One region of the Atlantibacter sp. genome, then DNA from elsewhere that is predicted to be linked to it. Evidence: predicted binding sites of a transcription regulator. Region 1 holds the regulator's gene; each other region holds the start of a gene.
What was found. Region 1 encodes LexA, which represses DNA repair genes until DNA is damaged. Its sites were predicted from a motif close to TNCTGTATGTACATACAGNA; they were not measured.

Region 1 (4,854 bases):
TCGACTTCAAACTTGTTCATTTGCAGCGCGTGCTCAATCAGCTCGTTGGCGGATTGGGCTGGTGTCGTTGCATCCGGCGCATAAGGCACGTTACGCAGCAGGCTTAAGTAACAGCCGAGCTGTTCGGTCAACTGCTCGCGGGTAAGCGAACGTTGACGCGACGCCAGCAGCGCCGTACAGCATAAGTTCATGGCGTTAGCCGCGCCCGCGTTGTTGATGCGCACCATCAGGTCGGCCGCGATGGCATTCACCGTCGGCGTCAGCCAGGCAGGGCGGATCGCTTCAATCGGGTCGATGGAGTCACGCCATTCGGGCACGTGCTGGTTCAGGTACGTCATCAACGGCATCGGTTCGCCGAAGTTTACGTAGCCCTGGCCCAGGTTGCGCAGCTTGCTCAGCCCGCTAACCATCTTCGCGAAGTTCTCTTTCTCTTTGGTCGCGCCACGCAGCTCTTTGGCGTAAGTACCCACTTCCATCACGTGTTCATAGCCGATGTAGATAGGAACCAGCGTGATAGGGCGGGTGCCGCCGCGCAGCATCGCCTGGATGGTCATCGACAGGGTGCCGGTTTTCGGGTCCAGCAGGCGACCGGTACGGGAACGGCCCCCTTCAACAAAATACTCCACCGAATAGCCGCGGCTGAACAGTTCGCCCAGATACTCGCGGAACACCGTGGAGTAAAGTTTGTTGCCCTTGAACGTACGACGAATAAAGAACGCGCCCAGGCGGCGGAACATCGGGCCTGCTGGCCAGAAGTTCAGGTTGATACCCGCAGCGATGTGCGGCGGCACAAGGCCCTGGTGATACAGCACATAGGACAGCAGCATATAGTCCATATGGCTGCGGTGGCAGGGAACGTACACCAGTTCGTGACCGTCATGCGCCAGTTGGCGCACCCGCTCGGCGTTGTGCACATTAATGCCCTGATAGAGGCGGTTCCAGGTAAAGCCCAGAATGCGGTCCATCAGACGAATGGTTTCGTAAGAGAAGTTCGCCGCAATCTCTTCCATCAACGCCACGGCATTTTGCTGGGCTTTTTCATGGGAGATTTTTTTGCTGCGCGCTTCGTCTTCTACCGCGCGGGCAATGGCTTTAGAGGCCAGCAGCTTATTAAACAGGTCCTGACGCGCCGGTAAACGCGGCCCGACGGCGGCCAGGCGCTGGCGGGCGAAGTGCATACGCGCCACTCGCGCCAGCTTCTGGGCAATGGTTTTATCGGTGCCGTGTTCATCCGCCATGCGGCGCAGTGACAGCGAGGGCGAAAAGCGTACAAAGCTGTCGCGCCCTAACCAGGAAACGGCAAAAAATTTCTGCAAGCCGTTCAGCATCCGCAGCGGCGGGTTTACTTCGCCTTTTTCACGGCCCGGCGCGCGCCCGAACATCACCGATACCGGCACCATCTGCACATCAAGTTGCGGATTGCTGCGATGCAGATCGAGATAGTCGTGGAACAGCTTAATCGACTCCTCTTTCGGCGTGTAATAGGTGAATACCCGCGGCCCGCCGTGAATAAACACATGGCGCGGCAGCAGAGTGCCGTCAATTTCGAGAGGCTCCAGCGGGTCGGGCAAATCGTGTGCCAGACATTGTTGGCGCAGCGTCAGCAAGTCCGCCTTCGAGTTGTACGGAAGAACGTACATAATCGGGCGCGAGGTATCGAGCCCCAGTTCGGCGCACGGATCCGCCGGAATGGATTTGCTTTTTACCAGTACGCGTAATGGTAAATTAAGTAATTTGTAGTAAATTCGTGGCCAGCCGGACATAAACGATGTAAAGCCTCTGGTTAATAATGCAATTGCACCGCAAGAATATCAGAAACAAGCGGGAATTTCTGTGGTGCTTACGTTTCGTTGCTTAATGCTATTGATGCGCGTTTTTTAAAAAGGTTTCCTTTCATGGCGAATAACACCACCGGGTTGATACGAATAATTAAAGCAGCAGGTTACTCCTGGAAAGGCATTTGCGCCGCCTGGAAGAACGAAGCGGCGTTTCGCCAGGAGGGCGTCGCGGCGATTGTCGCCATTGCTATCGCCTGCTGGCTGGATGTCGATCCGATTACCCGGGTGTTGCTGATTGGCTCCGTCATTCTGGTGATGATTGTTGAGATCCTTAATAGCGCCCTCGAAGCGGTGGTCGATCGCATCGGCCCGGAATTTCATGAACTTTCCGGGCGCGCCAAAGATATGGGCTCGGCGGCGGTACTGTTTGCTATTTTACTGGCGCTGATGACCTGGGGCATATTGCTCTGGTCAAATTTGCGATAACTCTTCCAGATGTCGCTAACATGCGGATATTTGCTCATTTTGTGGTTTCAAAATCACCGTTAGCTGTATATACTCACAGCATTACTGTATATGCACCCAGGGGGCGGAATGAAAAGTTTAACGGCCAGACAGCAAGAGGTGTTTGATCTCATTCGGGATCACATCAGCCAAACCGGCATGCCTCCCACTCGTGCGGAGATTGCACAGCGTCTGGGCTTTCGTTCTCCTAACGCTGCAGAAGAACATTTAAAAGCCCTGGCGCGTAAAGGGGTAATTGAAATCGTTTCTGGCGCGTCGCGCGGTCTGCGTTTACTGGTGGAAGAGGAAGAGGGGCTGCCGCTGGTTGGGCGCGTTGCCGCGGGCGAACCGCTGTTAGCTCAGCAGCATATCGAAGGCCATTACCAGGTCGATCCCGGCTTGTTTAAGCCCAGCGCGGATTTCCTGCTGCGCGTTAGCGGTATGTCGATGAAAGATATCGGGATTATGGACGGCGATTTGCTCGCGGTGCATAAAACTCAGGATGTGCGTAACGGGCAGGTGGTGGTCGCGCGCATTGATGACGAAGTGACCGTTAAGCGTCTGAATAAACAGGGCAACACGGTGCAGTTACTGCCGGAAAACAGCGAATTCTCCCCAATCGTTGTTGACCTGCGTCAGCAGGCCTTTTCTATTGAAGGGCTTGCCGTCGGCGTGATCCGCAACGGCGAGTGGCTGTAAGCTCTGCTGCCTGATTTGAAGCCGTAGCGCGCCGCGTTACGGTATAGAATCCCCTACCGCTACGGATTGCGTCATGCCATTTTTCACGTCTGCTGATAAAGCATTGTGGCGCCTGGCGCTACCCATGATCTTCTCCAATATTACCGTGCCGCTGCTCGGCCTGGTGGATACCGCCGTTATCGGCCATCTCGATAGCCCGGTTTATTTAGCCGGTGTCGCCATTGGCGCAACCGCCACCAGCTTTCTGTTTATGCTGCTGCTGTTTCTGAGAATGAGCACTACAGGCTTAACCGCCCAGGCATTTGGTGCAAAAAACCCGCAGGCGATGGCGCGAGCCCTGGTGCAACCGCTACTGCTGGCGGTGCTGGCCGGGGTGGCGATTATGCTGTTACAGACCCCGCTGATTAACCTGGCGTTGCATATCGTAGGCGGCAGCGAAGAAGTATTACATCAGGCGCGGCGCTTTCTGGAAATCCGCTGGCTAAGCGCGCCTGCGACGCTGGCGAACCTGGTGCTGTTAGGCTGGTTATTGGGGGTGCAGTACGCGCGAGCGCCAGTGATCCTGCTGGTTGTTGGCAATGTGCTGAATATCGCACTCGACCTGTGGCTGGTGGTGGGGCTGGATATGAACGTGCAGGGCGCTGCGCTGGCAACGGTGGCGGCGGAATACATCACGCTGATCGTCGGATTGCTGATGGCCTGGCATGTCATGACACTGCGGGGCATCAATCCGGCAATGCTGCTCTCTGCCTGGCGCGGCGATATCTGGCGTTTACTGGCGCTCAATCGCGACATCATGCTGCGTTCGCTGCTGCTGCAAATCTGTTTCGCCAGCGTCACAATTTTAGGTGCGCGGATGGGGAGCGATGTGGTGGCGGTGAATGCCGTCCTGATGACGCTGCTGACGTTCACCGCCTACGCACTGGATGGTTTCGCCTATGCGGTGGAAGCCCATTCCGGGCAGGCTTACGGCGCAGGTAACAGCAACCAACTGATCAAAGTCTGGCATGCCGCCTGCCGCCAGGCGGGCCTGGTGGCGCTGATGTTCGCTACGGTTTATGCGCTGTGGGGCGAGCATATTGTTGCGATGCTGACCTCGCTGCCGGTTTTACAACAACAAGCGGATCGTTACCTCGGCTGGCAGGTGGTGCTGCCGCTGGTTGGCGTGTGGTGTTATCTGCTGGACGGCATGTTTATCGGCGCTACCCGTGGCGCGGAAATGCGTAACAGTATGACCGTGGCGGCTGCGGGTTTCGGCGTGACATTAATCGCTTTGCCCTGGCTGGGTAATCACGGGCTATGGCTGGCGGTAGCGGTATTTCTGGCATTGCGCGGGCTGTCGTTATGGCTCATCTGGCGGCGCCACTGGCAGCGCAATAGCTGGTTCAACGAGACGGGTCATGGTTAGTTACATCTGCTGACTCTCATTTAATTTCTGGCTATCTGCTTGATATATAAAATTTTTGTATCATTAATGCCGATTTTTATCTTTCGCGCTTGGTTAAAGATTCTGAATGTTTCAAACGAGTCGGAATGGTCGACTAAACTCATTATCACGTCCAGCAGATAATAACTGTTAAACACGGACGATAAACATTTAGCGTTTATAACCGAACGATGAGGACTACATCATGAATAAAGACGAAGTCGGCGGTAACTGGAAACAGTTCAAAGGTAAAATGAAAGAGCAGTGGGGTAAACTCACTGACGACGATATGACCGTTATCGAAGGTAAACGCGATCAACTCGTAGGGAAAATCCAGGAACGTTATGGATACGAGAAAGATCAGGCAGAGAACGAAGTAAAAGACTGGGAAACCCGTAACGATTACCGCTGGTAATCCCCGTCGTTTTTCTGCTTAGCCACCCTCAT
Region 2 (4,854 bases), on a different contig from region 1:
ATCGCGCCCGACAATCCAGGAGAGTTTTTCGCGGCTCTGCATTAAATCGCCTGCCCGCAGTGGTTTTTCAACCTCGCGCGCGGCATCGCCAAGACAGCGCCCGGCCAGCAGGGTGTAGATCATCCAGATTTCTACCGCCACGCCGAGCCATGCGTGCAGCCTGTAGGCCAGCGCCAGAATGCCCCACGACAGCGCCCATGTGGCACCCACAACGATGATCCACAGCAGCGCGCCGCCCAGCATCAGGGCGCGATCGCTGCGAGAGACGCGGCGAATGGCGCGTTGCACAAAATTAATAACATTGCCGATTACGCGGATGGGATGCGGCCAGTGTTGCGGATCGCCAAGCCAACAATCGAGCAGCCAGGCTGCCCACCAGATGAAAAGGGTCATCAGGATTTCCCGTCGCGCCAATGATAAGTAAGTAAAAGAAGTTGGGTTTCAGTTAACCGGAGCCGTGGGATCGGCCCGGGTTGACTTAAGCAGAATGAAAAACGGCGGCATGAATAATCAGTGCCGCCGTCTTGTTAAATCATTCTTTAATTTCAGGTGCTTTCAGCTCGCCCATCACTTTGAGCTTTTTGGAGATCTCGCGACGTTCTTTAGACAGTTCGGCGTTTTTGATGATGTAGTCATCCACGCGGTCTTCGTAGTCGGTTTTCATGCTGGCGATGATGCCCTGAATGGCTTCAATACTCATGCCTGGCTTGATGTAATCGCTCAGGTTGTCGAGCAGCAGCACGCGTTTCTGGTTGTCACGGATCTTCTTCTCTACATCCTGAATTTCGCGTTGCAGTTTGTTTTTACGACGGAACAAACGTACGAACTCCAGAACGTCCTGGAATGAAGGTTTGCCATTTTCCATATTTACACCCCTGATAATTGAGACTCTGATTCGTTCACAAGCCGCTGCGTCAAACATAACCGGCAACGGCTGCGCATGACAACGGTTAATACCCTACCCTAATAATACGCTGAATTCCTGCTGAATCGAAACCAGCAATATATCCACGCTGTTTCGTATGGTTTTTATTTACGCAATGCCCGGCAGATCAAGTGCGATAACAGCGCTAACTGGCGCGCCAGTTCCAGGCTTAACCAGACATAACCGTGAATTGAGGTTTCATGCAGTGCGTTGCCCTCATCCTGGCGCATTATCTCGCGTAATTCGCCGACAATTTCCGCCAGCCTGGCGTTATTGGCGGCGACCGGCGACGGATTGCCTTCATACAGGGCTTTCGACAGCGCCGCCAGGGTGTTGTGGGTCATCTGCTGAGTTTCGCGCAGGGTATGGGCGTTGATCATTACAAAATGGCTTTCGCGCGTCGCCCAGTGGGCGTTGAGCTGGAGTTCAAGCGTACAAACCAAATTGCGGCTGACGGTCTGGATCGCTTCAAACACCGATTTCTGAATGTGGGTTTCTTTGCTGGCAGGGACAATCAGCGCGCGCATTTTCACCACGTCGCTCAGCATGGCGTGTAGCGACTTATCAAGCCGGGGACGCTCCACCAGGTTTGGCGAAAACCCTGCCTGGGAGAGCCGGGTAAACGTATGCGCGAACGTCGCCATCTGGATGCGCCAGTGGATAAACGCGCGCTGGGGATAGATGCTGGTAAACAGCATTGCCAGCAGTGACCCTAAAATCACGTCGCCGCTGCGCCACAGGGCGATTTGCAGATCCCCCGCCGGGGCACCCACCACGACAGAAAGCGTAATGCCGATAAGCAGCGCCTGATAGGGCCGTTTCCCGAGAGTGAGATAACCGCAGATAAACATCGCCAGCGCACACCACAGCAGCATAATCGGCAGGGAAATCAGCTCCAGCTTCAGGGCGATTAACCCCACCGATGCGCCAAAAATCGTCCCGCCGATGCGTTCAAAGGCACGCGGCACCACGTTGCCCCAAAACGAGATCGGACCCATCACCACCACGAGCGTAATCAGCGGCCAGGTGCCTTCCGGCACATTCAGCAGGCGGACCAGTAAAAAAGTCAACGTAAAGGCCAGCGCGATGCGTACGCCGTGCACCAGGCGGTAATGACGATAGAGCCGGATTTCGAAAGGGCTTAATGATTTATCAGGACGCACACCGGCTCTCCGCATGAAAAAAACCGCATTGTACCGGGATTTCGCCGCCTGGCATCAACACATCGGGGTAAACGCGCCGTTATTGTGGCCAATAACGGCGGCGTAAAGCCCGGCCTGCAAGGCAAGGCCGGGGTTGATTATTCGTGTTTAGGTTCAACCGGAACGAACATGTTGATGTCCCAGTAGCCGTCTTTCGCCCCATCGTTGAGGTAGATTTCAAAACAGGGTTTGGGGGCAATCTGGTATTTCACATCTTCAAGCAGGCTATTGAAAAACAGCCGCCAGGGCGTTTCAAAATCGTGATGTTCAACACGCGCCTGGGCTACGGCGTATTGCCCGCCCGCCACTTCGGTTGCCATAACGCCTTCACTGTTGGCGGGGATAGCGAAATTTTCAGGCACGGTTACCGCAGTATCGCAGCGCAGTTTCTCTGCGGGCACGCTATCCGGGTTATCGTAATAAACGGCAATCCACTCCAGCGGCTGAATCTTATTGCTGTCCACCCACATCACCAGTTGCTCAAAACCCTGTGGGACGGTTTTATCCCAGGGGCCAACTAAATGAAACCCGGCGATGCGACGAGTTTCTGCGTGTTGAATCTGATAATCCATGATCGTTCCTCGCTGTGAAATAACTGTATATGCAAACAGTATTATACGTTCTGTACTGGCGCTCTAAAGCATAGATTGCTTAATTTGTGAGCGCACTCTCGTAAAAGACTGTTTCGGAGAACGACGGGGTAAGCCCCTGTTAAACCATTAAAGTTTATGGTGCAGGTAATCACTAAAGCGCGAGAATATGCCGCCTTTTTCAACCGCCTTAAGCGTCACCAGCGGCCAGTGGGCCACCAGCTTATCGCGGTCATACAGTTCGATTTCGCCCACCCGCTGTTGCGCCGCCAGCGGTGCTTCAAGCTCCGGCTTATCCAGTACGTATTTGGCTTTGATATTCGCCACTTCGGATTTGGGCAGACTGAGCCAGAAATCACGATCGGTGCCCACGTCGACGTTTTCGACATCGCCGTACCAGATACGCTCGGTGCCGACTTTTTTGCCTTTATGCAGGATCTGCACGGTATCGAACTGGTTTTGCCCCCAGTGCAGTAGCTTACGCGCCTGTTCTTCCCGCGCTTTCGGGCTATCCGCGCCCATCACCACGGCAATTAACCGCCGCTGCCCGTCCACGCTGGAGGCGATCAGGTTAAACCCGGCACCGGAGGTGTGCCCGGTTTTCAGGCCGTCCACGCTCAGGCTTTTGTCCCACAGCAGGCCGTTACGGTTTTGCTGGGTGATGCCGTTCCAGGTGAGGCTGCGCTCGCTGTACATATGGTAAAAAGCCGGTTCACCGTGGATGATGGCGCGCGACAGCACCGCCAGGTCATACGCGGAGCTGTGCTGGCCCGGCGCGTCAAGGCCGTGGACGGTTTCGAAGTGGGTGTCGCGCAGGTTAAGCCGGTGGGCGTAGTCGTTCATCATTTTGACAAACGGCGCTTCGCCGCCCGCGATGTAATCCGCCAGCGCCACGCAAGCGTCGTTGCCGGAATCAACAATCAATCCCCGGCTCAGATCGTGGACCGTGACGCGATCCCCGGCTTTTAAAAACATCAGCGACGAACCGGCAAAAACCGGGTTGCCGTAGGCCGACGCGTCCGCGCCCACGGTAACCACATCATCAGGCGTGATGCGGTGGCTGTCGATGGCGCGATCCACCACATAGCCGGTCATCAGTTTGGTAAGGCTTGCCGGGTTGCGCTGCTGATGCTCATTGCCTGCCGTTAAAATCTGACCGGTAGTGTAATCCATCAGTACCCATGCCCCCGCCTGAACCTGAGGGGGAACGGGCGTGACAGCAAAAGTGGGTGCTGCACTGGCGTTAGCACCAAGAAAAGCGAGCAAAGAAGCGGCAATCAGGCGGGTTTTCAACAGCATATCCTCGTTTGTGTTTTTTTGTCCGCGCCTGTTTTACGGAACTTCGTATGTAAACGCATTCATTAATTGCAAAGAAATATGACAGACAACACATTTCTCGGAGTAATACGTATCCGGTAGCGTGAAAAACCACCGTGATTTTCTTCTGAATGGACGGCCAATCGTTTACCATAAACGCCAGTTTTTGACCCCTTCAGGATGGTGACCGGTGACTGATTCCACAGCACAGCCGACTTTTCTTTTCCACGACTATGAAACCTTCGGTACCCGCCCGGCACTGGATCGACCCGCGCAGTTCGCCGCGATACGTACCGATATGGATTTCAATATTATCGGCGAACCTGAGGTGTTTTATTGCAAACCCGCCGATGACTATCTGCCGCAGCCGGAAGCGGTGCTGATTACCGGCATCACGCCCCAGATCGCGGCGGCGCGCGGCACCAGCGAAGCCGAATTTGCTAAGCGCATCCATGATTTATTCACCGTGCCGAATACCTGCGTGGTGGGTTACAACAATGTGCGTTTTGATGATGAAGTGACGCGCAATATTTTTTACCGCAACTTTTACGATCCGTACGCCTGGAGCTGGCAAAACCAGAATTCGCGCTGGGATTTGCTGGACGTGATGCGCGCTTGCTACGCCCTGCGCCCGGAAGGCATCAACTGGCCGGAAAACGACGAAGGCCTGCCGAGCTTTCGCCTTGAGCATCTCACCGTGGCCAACGGCATTGAGCACGCCAACGCGCATGACGCGATGGCCGATGTGTATGCCACCATCGCGATGGCAAAATTGGTGAAAACCCAGCAGCCGCGGCTGTATGACTATCTTTTTAGCTAT
Region 3 (4,854 bases), on a different contig from region 1:
TTTAAGGCTATAACTGTAAGGTGTTTTTACAGGAACCGGGTTATGGCCTTTATTGATGATTACTTTGCGCGCATCGGCTTTTGCGGTGCGCCCCGCGCGGATTACGCGACGTTAAAACAGCTTCATTTGCTGCATACCTGTCATATTCCCTTCGAAAACCTCGACGTTTTACTGGAACGCCCCATTTTGCTGGACGATGCGCACCTCTCAGACAAGCTGATTACCGCCCGGCGCGGCGGCTACTGCTACGAGCAGAACGGCGTGTTTACCTGGGCGCTGCGCGAGCTGGGGTTTGCGGTGCAGGATCTGGGTGCGCGGGTGGTGATTGCTAATCCGCCGGAGATGCCGCCGCGCACCCATCGGCTATCGCTGATTACCCTGGATGACAAACAGTGGCTGGCGGACGTGGGATTCGGCGGCCAGACGCTGTCGACGCCGATTGAGTTTGTGCCCGATACCGTGCAGAACACGCCTCACGGCAGCTACCGGCTGCTCCAAAGTGATGACGATTACTGTCTGGAAACGCGTAATGACGAGGGCTGGCAGGCGCTGTACCGCTTTGACCTGGCGCACCAGTATCCGGCAGATTATTTAATGGCGAATCACTTTGTCTCCCGCTGGCCTGACTCCCATTTCCGGCATCATTTACTGCTGGCGCTGATGCGCCCCGACGGCGGTAAAATCACCGTTCTCAACCGGCGCGTTACCCGGCGTATGCCCGGATTGCCTGCCGTCACGGAAGCGTTGCCGAATGCCGATGCGCTGTATGATTGCCTGGTGGAGGAGTGCGGGCTGAATGTCTCGCACCCGGTACACGGCATCCGCCGCGATGCGTTGCGGGCAGTGATGGCGCGGCTGGAGTCGGCATGAATTCATTTGCGATAAGTATGAATTCGCCCAATGCATATGGTTCTTCGATTAAAGGGTGTTAGCATGTCGCCCTTAAGTTGTACTGATTTAATGAGGTTGTATGAAGATTAAACTCATCGCAGTGGATATGGATGGCACCTTTCTCAACGAGAAAAAGGATTACGATCGAGAAAGGTTTCACAAGCAGTACCACGCGCTGAAGGAGAAGGGCATTAAATTTGTGGTGGCCAGCGGCAACCAGTATTACCAGCTCATTTCATTCTTCCCGGAGATTTGTCACGACATCTCTTTCGTTGCGGAAAACGGCGCGCTGGTTTATGACCAGGGGCAACGCGTCCACCACGGGGAACTGACCACGGCTCAGTTCCATAAAGTGGTGGATGAACTCGGTGAATTCGAGGGTATTAACTTCGTGGTGTGCGGGCTGGAAAGCGCGTATTACCGCGCCGGCGCGCCGCAGGCGTTTATCGATTTGATGTCGAAACACTATCACCGCCTGAAACCGGTGGACGATCTGTACGCCATCGACGATGTGATCTTTAAATTCTCACTCAATCTGCACGACGACGCGATCCCGGCGCTGGTGGACAGCCTGCACCATTCGCTGGACGGCATCGTTAAACCGGTGACCAGCGGTTTTGGTTTTGTCGATTTGATTATTCCCGGCTCACACAAGGCCAGCGGATTGCAGCGCCTGATGGCGCGCTGGAATATCGCCCCCGGCGAATGCGTGGCGGTGGGCGACAGCGGCAACGACATTGAGATGCTGCAACTGGCGGGTTACTCCTTTGCGATGGACAACGCCGCGCCGGAAGTGAAAAAGATCGCCAAATACGCCACGGGCTCGCTGAACCACAGCGGCGCACTTGATGTGATTGACGCGGTACTGGAACAGCGGTTGCCCGCCTGATTATTCACACAGCGCGTGGTGGTAAAGGATGCTATTGCGTGAGGCGATATAGTCCTCTACCGCCAGCCAGCCGCAGGTTTCCCTGTAAAAATCGAGCAGTTGCAACAGCATTTTTTGCCGGAGTTTATCGATAAACACATCGCTATTCTGATGCGCCAGGTTCTGCTCAATATAGCTAATGGCCGCCAGAAAGGTCTGCTTTAAATCCCGGTAATGCTGACGCTGGCAGGCCGGGACGTCATGTTCGCCGAGCGTGGCGAAAAACGCTGAATAAGCGGCGGTAGGGCTGGTATCGCCGCGCTGAAGATATAACGCTAAAAAGCACTGCTGTAACGCTTTCTCAATATATTCTGGCGTAGACATAATCCCACTCAGTTTAAGGCTATTTCATATAGCAAAAGGTGTTGTACAGACCAATCAAATTATTGACCTTGAATTTTTCATAAATGCTTCGACGATGGCAGCTCACTGTTTTCTGAGATAAATTCAGATAGCGAGAAATCTCTTTGTTGTTTTTCCCCGAGACAATATAAGGCAGCACCACTTCTTCTTTGCGCGTCAGGTTCGACGCTTTTTCGATGCGATACCAGGCCGTGTTTTTAATAATGGTTTTATGCTGGGTGCAGCCATGTAATTCTCTTAATACCTGCTCCAGTTTTCTCAGAGAGTCGGTGCAGTTAAGCGCATAATCTGCAACGGTATTAATCAGTATGTTTTCGATAGTATTGGAAAAACGCGCTTCACGGGTCATCAAAATTTAAAACCGATAAAACCCGTCAGGATATCTGGCAATTCCCGGTAGGGGTGCGTCTGAACAAAACCTGGGCGATGGACTCTGGCTGGGCGCTGAGCACCGATGCGGATATGTCGGTGGTGTTTGCCGCAGGGGATACTGACGTGACCAGTAAAGTCAGGACGACGGGTATCCCGGCTTCAGACAGCATCTCGGCTGACGTGATGGATAAAACCGCGTTCGAAGGCAAGCTGAGCGTGAAAATGCAAAAAGGCAATATGACCTGGGGCGTGGGCTATAGCCTGGACGCGTCCAGCCACAACACTGGCCAGCAGGTCGGGATTTCTTACCGCTACACGTTCTGATCCCTTAACCCCGGCCGCCTGCCTGTGCAGGCGGCTTTTTTTATCCCCGTGTCACGCTGTCACGTTTTGAATCGGTTAAAAAATAAAATCCTCAATTTGTTCAATGACCTGCGACGAAGCGGCCAAAATGGCGTTGTCGGTTCCGCAAAAACAATAATACTGTACATAAATACAGTGATGTTGGGTCTAACAAAAAATGAACAGATTAATCTCTTTAAGCGAAGCGACTCGCCCCGAATTTTTACCGCTCTTTCTGGAGTACGTGCCGTGCGGCTTCCCGTCTCCCGCGCAGGATTACGTAGAAACGCGTATCGATATTGCGTCGTTATGCATTCAACACCCCAGCGCGACCTATTTCCTTAAGGCCTCCGGGGATTCGATGACAGGAGAGGGCATCTCCGATGGGGATTTGCTGGTGGTGGACAGCGCGTTAACCCCGCAGCACGGCGATGTGGTGGTCGCCGCTGTGGACGGGGATTTTACCGTAAAGCTGCTGCGCCTGCGCCCGGTACCGCAGTTGGTGCCGACCAATCCGGCTTATCAGCCGATTACCTTTACCGATGATTCACAGCTGCAAATCTTTGGCGTGGTGAGTTGGGTATTAAAGAAAAAGAGGGGGTAAGATCCTGGTGGATAAATGGTTATCCTGAAGAGTAACGCTTCTTTTATTCTTTAAAACCCTGTCAGCAACGCCATGTATTTTATCTTTGAAAGCCGGGCGTTGCTGCAAAATAGCTCTCCAAAAGAGAACGATTGAGCCAGACGGTTTCCTTCCATAAATTTTCTTGTTCGATAATGGCGAAAGCCGCCTGCTTATTTATAATTTCATAACAAACTGGCGTTAATGTTTTAAAACGAATGGTGGACGGAGGGAGATATATATTCAGATTGATGATTATTGGTGCGTAGAGGAAACAGTTAATGCCTTCAGGCTGAGCGACAGCGATATGGCCCGAGTGTATTATTATACAGTATTCATCTGAGCATCCGTGCTGCGGTATAGTAACCCACTGGTTTCTATCCACCTGTATCATAGCGTTATGCGTTGATATGTAATGAATGATCTTTCGGATGCATTCCTTTGTTTCGATAGATTTTTCCATTTAGCCTATCCTGCGGTAGATAACGCGTTTGCGTTTTTTATGATAAAATAGGGGTTTGAGAAAACACTGGCTTTTATTTCAGTGCGAGCGGTTTTAAATGATTTATTGCCTATAAAATAGGCTGTTGCTTTCCAGGTTGCAATAACTTTTTTACGTGCTGAAATTTAATATTTTAATTACCCGCGTTGTTTTTGTGGTGTGTGTGATTTAATTCACCCAGCAACATGAAAGTGCTTTTTCTTTATAGTGAAACTTGGCGGGCGTTAATAATCCTTGCGCCGCCCGCCTGTAGGGTGGTTTTTTTAGCACCTGCCATGTAACGAGGTCTGTAACGGGATAGAGTAAGAGGTAATGCTATTCTTTGCTCAATAATGCAAAAAAGTAGGTTCGTCGAAAATATCCTGGCTCGGGTGGCCGCACATCTGCTGAATAAAAAAACGCAGCACGTTTCGGGCTTCCGGGGCATCGCGGACTTCACTGAGCATCGCATCAATATCGCGGCCTTCGCTGCGCAGCACCTCCGCACGGAACTGCATTAGCGCCGTTGAAATCACGGGCGTAAATTCCGGGTGGAACTGTGTGGATACCGCGTTCGGTCCATAGCGCACAATCTGGTGCGGGTCATGGCTGGACCATGCCAGCGCAGAGGCACCCGGCGGTAGTTCGACCACGGTCTGCATATGCGTTAAGTGCGCGGTAAAAGTCTGCGGAAACGTATTGAGTAGCGGGTCCTTTTTGGCTTCCGGCGTCAGGGTGATTTGCTGGTTGCCCGCTTCACGGCCCTGGGGATGGTAGTCAACGCGTCCCCCGAGGGCATACGCCATAAGCTGGTGACCGTAGCAGACGCCGAACAGCGGCATATGGATACGCATG
Region 4 (4,854 bases), on a different contig from region 1:
GGCCACGCGTTTAACGCTGATTATCGCCCGAGCTATCATGCGGAATCTGCCGCAGATGGCTGGCAAAGAATGCTGGAGTGGTTTAGCCGTTACGGCACTAAAAAGTAACGGCCAGTTTGCATCAAAAGTTAAACCCGCTCCTGTTCAGGAGCGGGTTTTTTATTACGCGCTACGCAGGTTTTGCGCCGCTTTGACCATGTTCGCCAGCGCCTGGCGGGTTTCCGGCCAGCCGCGCGTTTTCAGGCCGCAATCCGGGTTAACCCACAAACGCTGCGCCGGGATACGCTGCGCCGCTTTTTGCAGTAAAGCCTCAATCCATTCCACGTCCGGTACGTTTGGCGAGTGGATATCGTACACGCCCGGGCCGATTTCATTCGGGTATTCGAACTCTTCAAAGGATTCCAACAGTTCCATATCCGACCGTGAGGTTTCGATAGTGATCACATCTGCATCCAGCGCGGCAATGGAATCCATGATGTCATTGAACTCGCAGTAACACATATGGGTGTGGATCTGGGTATCATCGCGTACCACGGCGGCGTTCAGGCGGAACGCTTCAACGCCCCACGCCAGATAGGCCTGCCAGTCGGCGCGACGCAGCGGCAGCCCTTCACGCAGTGCCGGTTCGTCAATCTGGATAATGCCAATCCCGGCGGCTTCCAGGTCGGCCACTTCATCGCGCAGCGCCAGCGCAATCTGCTTAGCGATGGTTTCGCGGCTGACGTCTTCACGCGGGAACGACCAGCAAAGGATCGTCACCGGGCCAGTCAACATGCCTTTAACCGGCTTGTCGGTCAGGGACTGCGCGTACTTCGCCCACTCCACGGTAATCGGCTCAGGACGGCTGATATCACCAATCACCACCGGCGGCTTCACGCAGCGTGAACCATAGCTCTGTACCCATCCGTTTTGGGTAAACACGAAGCCGTCGAGGTGCTCGCCAAAGTATTCCACCATGTCGTTACGTTCCGCTTCACCGTGAACCAGCACGTCCAGGCCGAGGCGCTCCTGCTCAACAATTGCCTGCTTGATGTGTTCGGCAATACCGGTGCGATAGTTGCTGGCGTCCAGATTGCCTTTTTTGAAGTCCAGGCGCAGGCCGCGGATCTCGGTGGTTTGCGGGAATGAACCGATAGTGGTGGTCGGCCATGCCGGAAGATTAAACCGCGCACGCTGTGCTTCGGCACGTACCGGATAGGCGCTGGCACGCTGGCTATCCTGCGCGGTAATCGCCGCCAGACGCTCGCCCACCGCCGGGTTGTGTACACGGGCAGAGTGGCGACGCGCCTGAATCGGGGCGCTCCATTCGGCAATTTTAGCCGTATCGCCGGTTTTCAGGGCGTCGCGCAGTAGCGCCAGCTCTTCACATTTTTGCAGGGCGAAGGCGAACCAGCTTTTTACTTCCGCATCCAGACGGGTTTCCACGCTCAGATCGATTGGGCTGTGCAGCAGGGAGCAGGAGGATGCCACCCATACGGCGCGTTTACCGACGATGTCTTTAATCTGCCCATATTTTTCCGTCAGATCGGCACGCCAGACGTTACGACCGTTAATCACACCCGCAGACAGCAGCCACTCGGACGGCAACCGCTGATGCAGTTCTGCTACGTCGTCTTTGCCGTGCACTAAATCAACGTGCAGGCCCTGCACCGGCAGTGCGGTGATGGTATCCAGATTCGGCGTGACGCCTTCAAAGTAGGTGGTCAGCAGCAGTTTGCTATTGCCCTGCAACGCGTCATAAGCCGGTTTGTAGGCATCCAGCCACGCTTGCGGGAGTTCCAGCACCAGCGCCGGTTCGTCAATCTGTACCCACTCGATGCCGCGTTTTGCCAGTTCCGCCAGCACCTGCTGATAAACCGGCAGGATGTCATTGAGCAGCGACAGGCGATCAAACTGTTCGCCTTTCACTTTGCCCAACCACAGATAGGTGATCGGCCCCAGCAGTACCGGTTTAATGTGGTGGCCCAGCGCCAGCGCTTCGTCCACTTCATCCAGTAGCTGAGTCCAGGTCAGTTTGAACTGCTGGCCTTTAACAAACTCCGGCACCATGTAGTGATAGTTAGTGTTAAACCATTTGGTCATTTCTGCTGCCGCTGCCGGTTCACCGGTTGGCGCGCGGCCACGGCCAATGCGGAACAGAGTATCGATATCCACGGAGCCGTCTTTATTCTGGTGGCGCGCCGGCACGTTGCCCAGCAGCAGGCTGGTCGTCAGAACATGATCGTACCAGGCGAAATCGCCCACCGGCAGCAGGTCCACACCTGCCGCTTTTTGCTGATCCCAGTGGCGGGCACGCAGCTCGCGGCCCACCACCAGTAATTCTTCACGGGTACTGTTGCCCGCCCAGTAACTTTCTTGCGCTTTTTTCAATTCGCGACGCAGGCCAACGCGAGGGAAACCGAGGGTGTGATTGTAGATTGTCATTGTCTGCCTCTTAGGGAATTCTTGGTATTTAGCCGTCCAGATGTTTACACATCCATAATCAGCAGTTACTGTATATTCCTCAAGCGCAAATTCCTCATGGCAAAGTGAAGGACTTTCATGATCGAAATTAAACACCTTAAGACCCTGCTGGCCCTGCAGAACTGCGGTTCACTCGCCGCTGCGGCCGCCACGCTGCATCAGACGCAGTCTGCTCTCTCTCATCAGTTCAGCGATCTGGAGCAGCGCCTCGGGTTTAAGCTATTCGTTCGTAAAAGCCAGCCGCTGCGCTTTACCCCGCAGGGTGAGATCCTGCTGCAACTGGCGACTCAGGTGCTGCCGCAAATCAGCCGGGCGTTACAGGATTGCAATGAACCGCAGCAGTCCCAGTTGCGGATTGCGATTGAGTGCCACAGTTGTATTCAGTGGCTGACCCCGGCGCTGGAGAATTTCCGCAAGCAGTGGCCGCAGGTAGAAATGGATTTCAAATCGGGCGTCACGTTCGACCCGCAACCTGCGCTTCAGCAGAGCGAGCTGGACGTGGTATTAACGTCCGATATTCTGCCGCGCAGCGGTCTGCACTATTCGCCGATGTTTGATTTTGAAGTGCGCCTGGTGCTGGCGACCGATCATCCGCTGGCCAGCAAACCGCGCATCACACCAGAAGACTTCTCCGGTGAAACGCTGCTGATTTACCCGGTACAGCGCCAGCGCCTGGACGTGTGGCGTCATTTTCTGGAGCCTGCTGGCGTCAGCCCGTCGCTGAAAAGCGTTGATAACACGCTGCTGTTGATTCAGATGGTGTCGGCGCGGATGGGTATCGCTGCGCTGCCGCACTGGGTAGTGGAGAGTTTTGAACGCCAGGGCCTGGTTGTGACCAAAACCCTGGGTGAAGGATTATGGAGCCGGCTGTACGCCGCTGTGCGCGATGGCGAGCAGCGTCAGCCGGTTATCGATGCGTTTATTCGCTCTGCGCGGAACCACGCATGCGATCATCTGCCGTTTGTGAAGAGCGCGGCGCGACCCAGCGTCGATGGACCCACAGCGAAGCCATTATCACCGACCCACCAATAATAAAACTCGGCCAGTGGGGTTGCTCTTGCCAGATGGCGAGGTTAACCAGTAGCCCCGCCGGGACATGCACGTTGTTCATGATCCCTAACGTACCGGCATCCACCTGGGTTGCCCCGTAGTTCCACATAAAGTAACCCAGCCCGGACGCCACAACGCCCAGCCAAACCAGCACACTCCATTGCAGCGTGGTGCCAGGCAGTTTGTTTGGATTGCCTAACGCCAGCCAGGCCACGCCCGCCACCACAAACGCGCCGAGATAAAACCACGAGAACGCGTTGTGCTGCGGCATCGGATGCACTTCCATCAGCCGCTTGTAGCCAACCATGCCGATAGCAAAGCTGATGTTCGCCAGTTGCACCAGCAGCAGCCCAAACCAGAAATGCTCGCTGAGCTGGTCGTAACGAATAATCGCCGCGCCAATCACCGCCAGCAGCGCGCTAAACGCGTAGCCCCAGCGCAATGGGCGACGGCTGAGCAGGTCGTAAATCAGCGTGATATACAGTGGCGTCAGAACGGTAAACAGCAAAAACTCGGAAACCGTCAGGTAAAGATAAGCGCGGAAGCTGAACAGGTACATCACGCCCAGTTGAAGCGCGCCCACCAGCATATATAGCGCGATAACTTTCGGCTTCAGGCCTTTAAAACGCAGGAACGGCAAAAACACCAGCGCCGCCAGCCCAACGCGCATCAGCACGGAAAAATAGCTGTCGACATGCCCGGCAAGGTATTCGCCAATCAGGCTAAAAGAAAACGCCCACAGAATAGTGGTGATAATGAGTAGCGGCACAATGTTTTCCCCGGGAATACCCGTTTCCAGCATAAAACCGCATTGTAGCGAGAGTGAACGATATGAGCTTGGGTATTTAGTTGACGAGTGGTTAAATATAAACCACTCGTCACCGTGTCGCTTAGGCTTCGTTAAGGAATAAACGGCGCAGATAGTGCGGGACCGCATTGTCGGCGTTAGTGCCAATCACTTCCAGCGTCGGCAGCAGATCTTTCAAGCGCTGGTGTGCGTTAGCCATAATGCAGCCTTTGCCTGCCATCGACAGCATCTCGGCATCGTTCATCCCGTCGCCAAACGCGATGCACTCTTTCAGGGAATAGCCGATCGCTTTAGATACCGCCTCCAGCGCATGGCCTTTGGAAACGCCGCCCGCCATGACCTCCAGGCAGGTTAAGGTAGAGAAACTGACGTTAACCCTGTCGCCCCAGCGCGCATTAATCGCCTGCTCCAGCGGCAGTAATTTCTTATGATCGTCACAGGTGAAGAACACTTTGCTGATGCCTTCCGGCTCCAGCACGCCCGGCTCAAACAGGGTGTATTTAAAGACGGCTTCGCGGAAATACTTCATTTCG

Region 2: sbmC (DNA gyrase inhibitor SbmC) is a predicted target of LexA. The motif match lies at 2,721-2,740, and genes of this name have one in related genera.
Region 3: umuD (translesion error-prone DNA polymerase V autoproteolytic subunit) is a predicted target of LexA. The motif match lies at 3,036-3,055, and genes of this name have one in related genera.
Region 4: metR (HTH-type transcriptional regulator MetR) is a predicted target of LexA. The motif match lies at 2,491-2,510, and genes of this name have one in related genera.

The regions. Positions count from the first base shown of each region.
Region 1 covers NZ_DAMBQK010000008.1:34,248-39,101, forward strand. Annotated here, with positions in the region: gene plsB (glycerol-3-phosphate 1-O-acyltransferase PlsB) at 1-1,763, opposite strand, end outside; gene RT120_RS09550 (diacylglycerol kinase) at 1,896-2,264, shown strand; gene lexA (transcriptional repressor LexA) at 2,373-2,981, shown strand; gene dinF (MATE family efflux transporter DinF) at 3,055-4,389, shown strand; gene RT120_RS09565 (CsbD family protein) at 4,613-4,822, shown strand.
Region 2 covers NZ_DAMBQK010000005.1:133,790-138,643, reverse strand. Annotated here, with positions in the region: gene cbiB (adenosylcobinamide-phosphate synthase CbiB) at 1-393, opposite strand, end outside; gene RT120_RS07210 (DUF496 family protein) at 533-865, opposite strand; gene RT120_RS07205 (FUSC family protein) at 1,030-2,088, opposite strand; gene sbmC (DNA gyrase inhibitor SbmC) at 2,226-2,699, opposite strand; gene dacD (serine-type D-Ala-D-Ala carboxypeptidase DacD) at 2,847-4,010, opposite strand; gene sbcB (exodeoxyribonuclease I) at 4,225-4,854, shown strand, end outside.
Region 3 covers NZ_DAMBQK010000002.1:202,801-207,654, forward strand. Annotated here, with positions in the region: gene RT120_RS03200 (arylamine N-acetyltransferase) at 43-870, shown strand; gene RT120_RS03205 (Cof-type HAD-IIB family hydrolase) at 971-1,780, shown strand; gene RT120_RS03210 (hypothetical protein) at 1,781-2,143, opposite strand; gene RT120_RS03215 (LuxR C-terminal-related transcriptional regulator) at 2,163-2,531, opposite strand; gene RT120_RS03220 (hypothetical protein) at 2,585-2,878, shown strand; gene umuD (translesion error-prone DNA polymerase V autoproteolytic subunit) at 3,075-3,500, shown strand; gene RT120_RS03230 (hypothetical protein) at 3,580-3,981, opposite strand; gene RT120_RS03235 (glutamine amidotransferase) at 4,347-4,854, opposite strand, start outside.
Region 4 covers NZ_DAMBQK010000022.1:19,651-24,504, forward strand. Annotated here, with positions in the region: gene RT120_RS17185 (dienelactone hydrolase family protein) at 1-108, shown strand, start outside; gene metE (5-methyltetrahydropteroyltriglutamate--homocysteine S-methyltransferase) at 163-2,424, opposite strand; gene metR (HTH-type transcriptional regulator MetR) at 2,542-3,495, shown strand; gene RT120_RS17200 (carboxylate/amino acid/amine transporter) at 3,383-4,282, opposite strand; gene yigL (sugar/pyridoxal phosphate phosphatase YigL) at 4,404-4,854, opposite strand, start outside.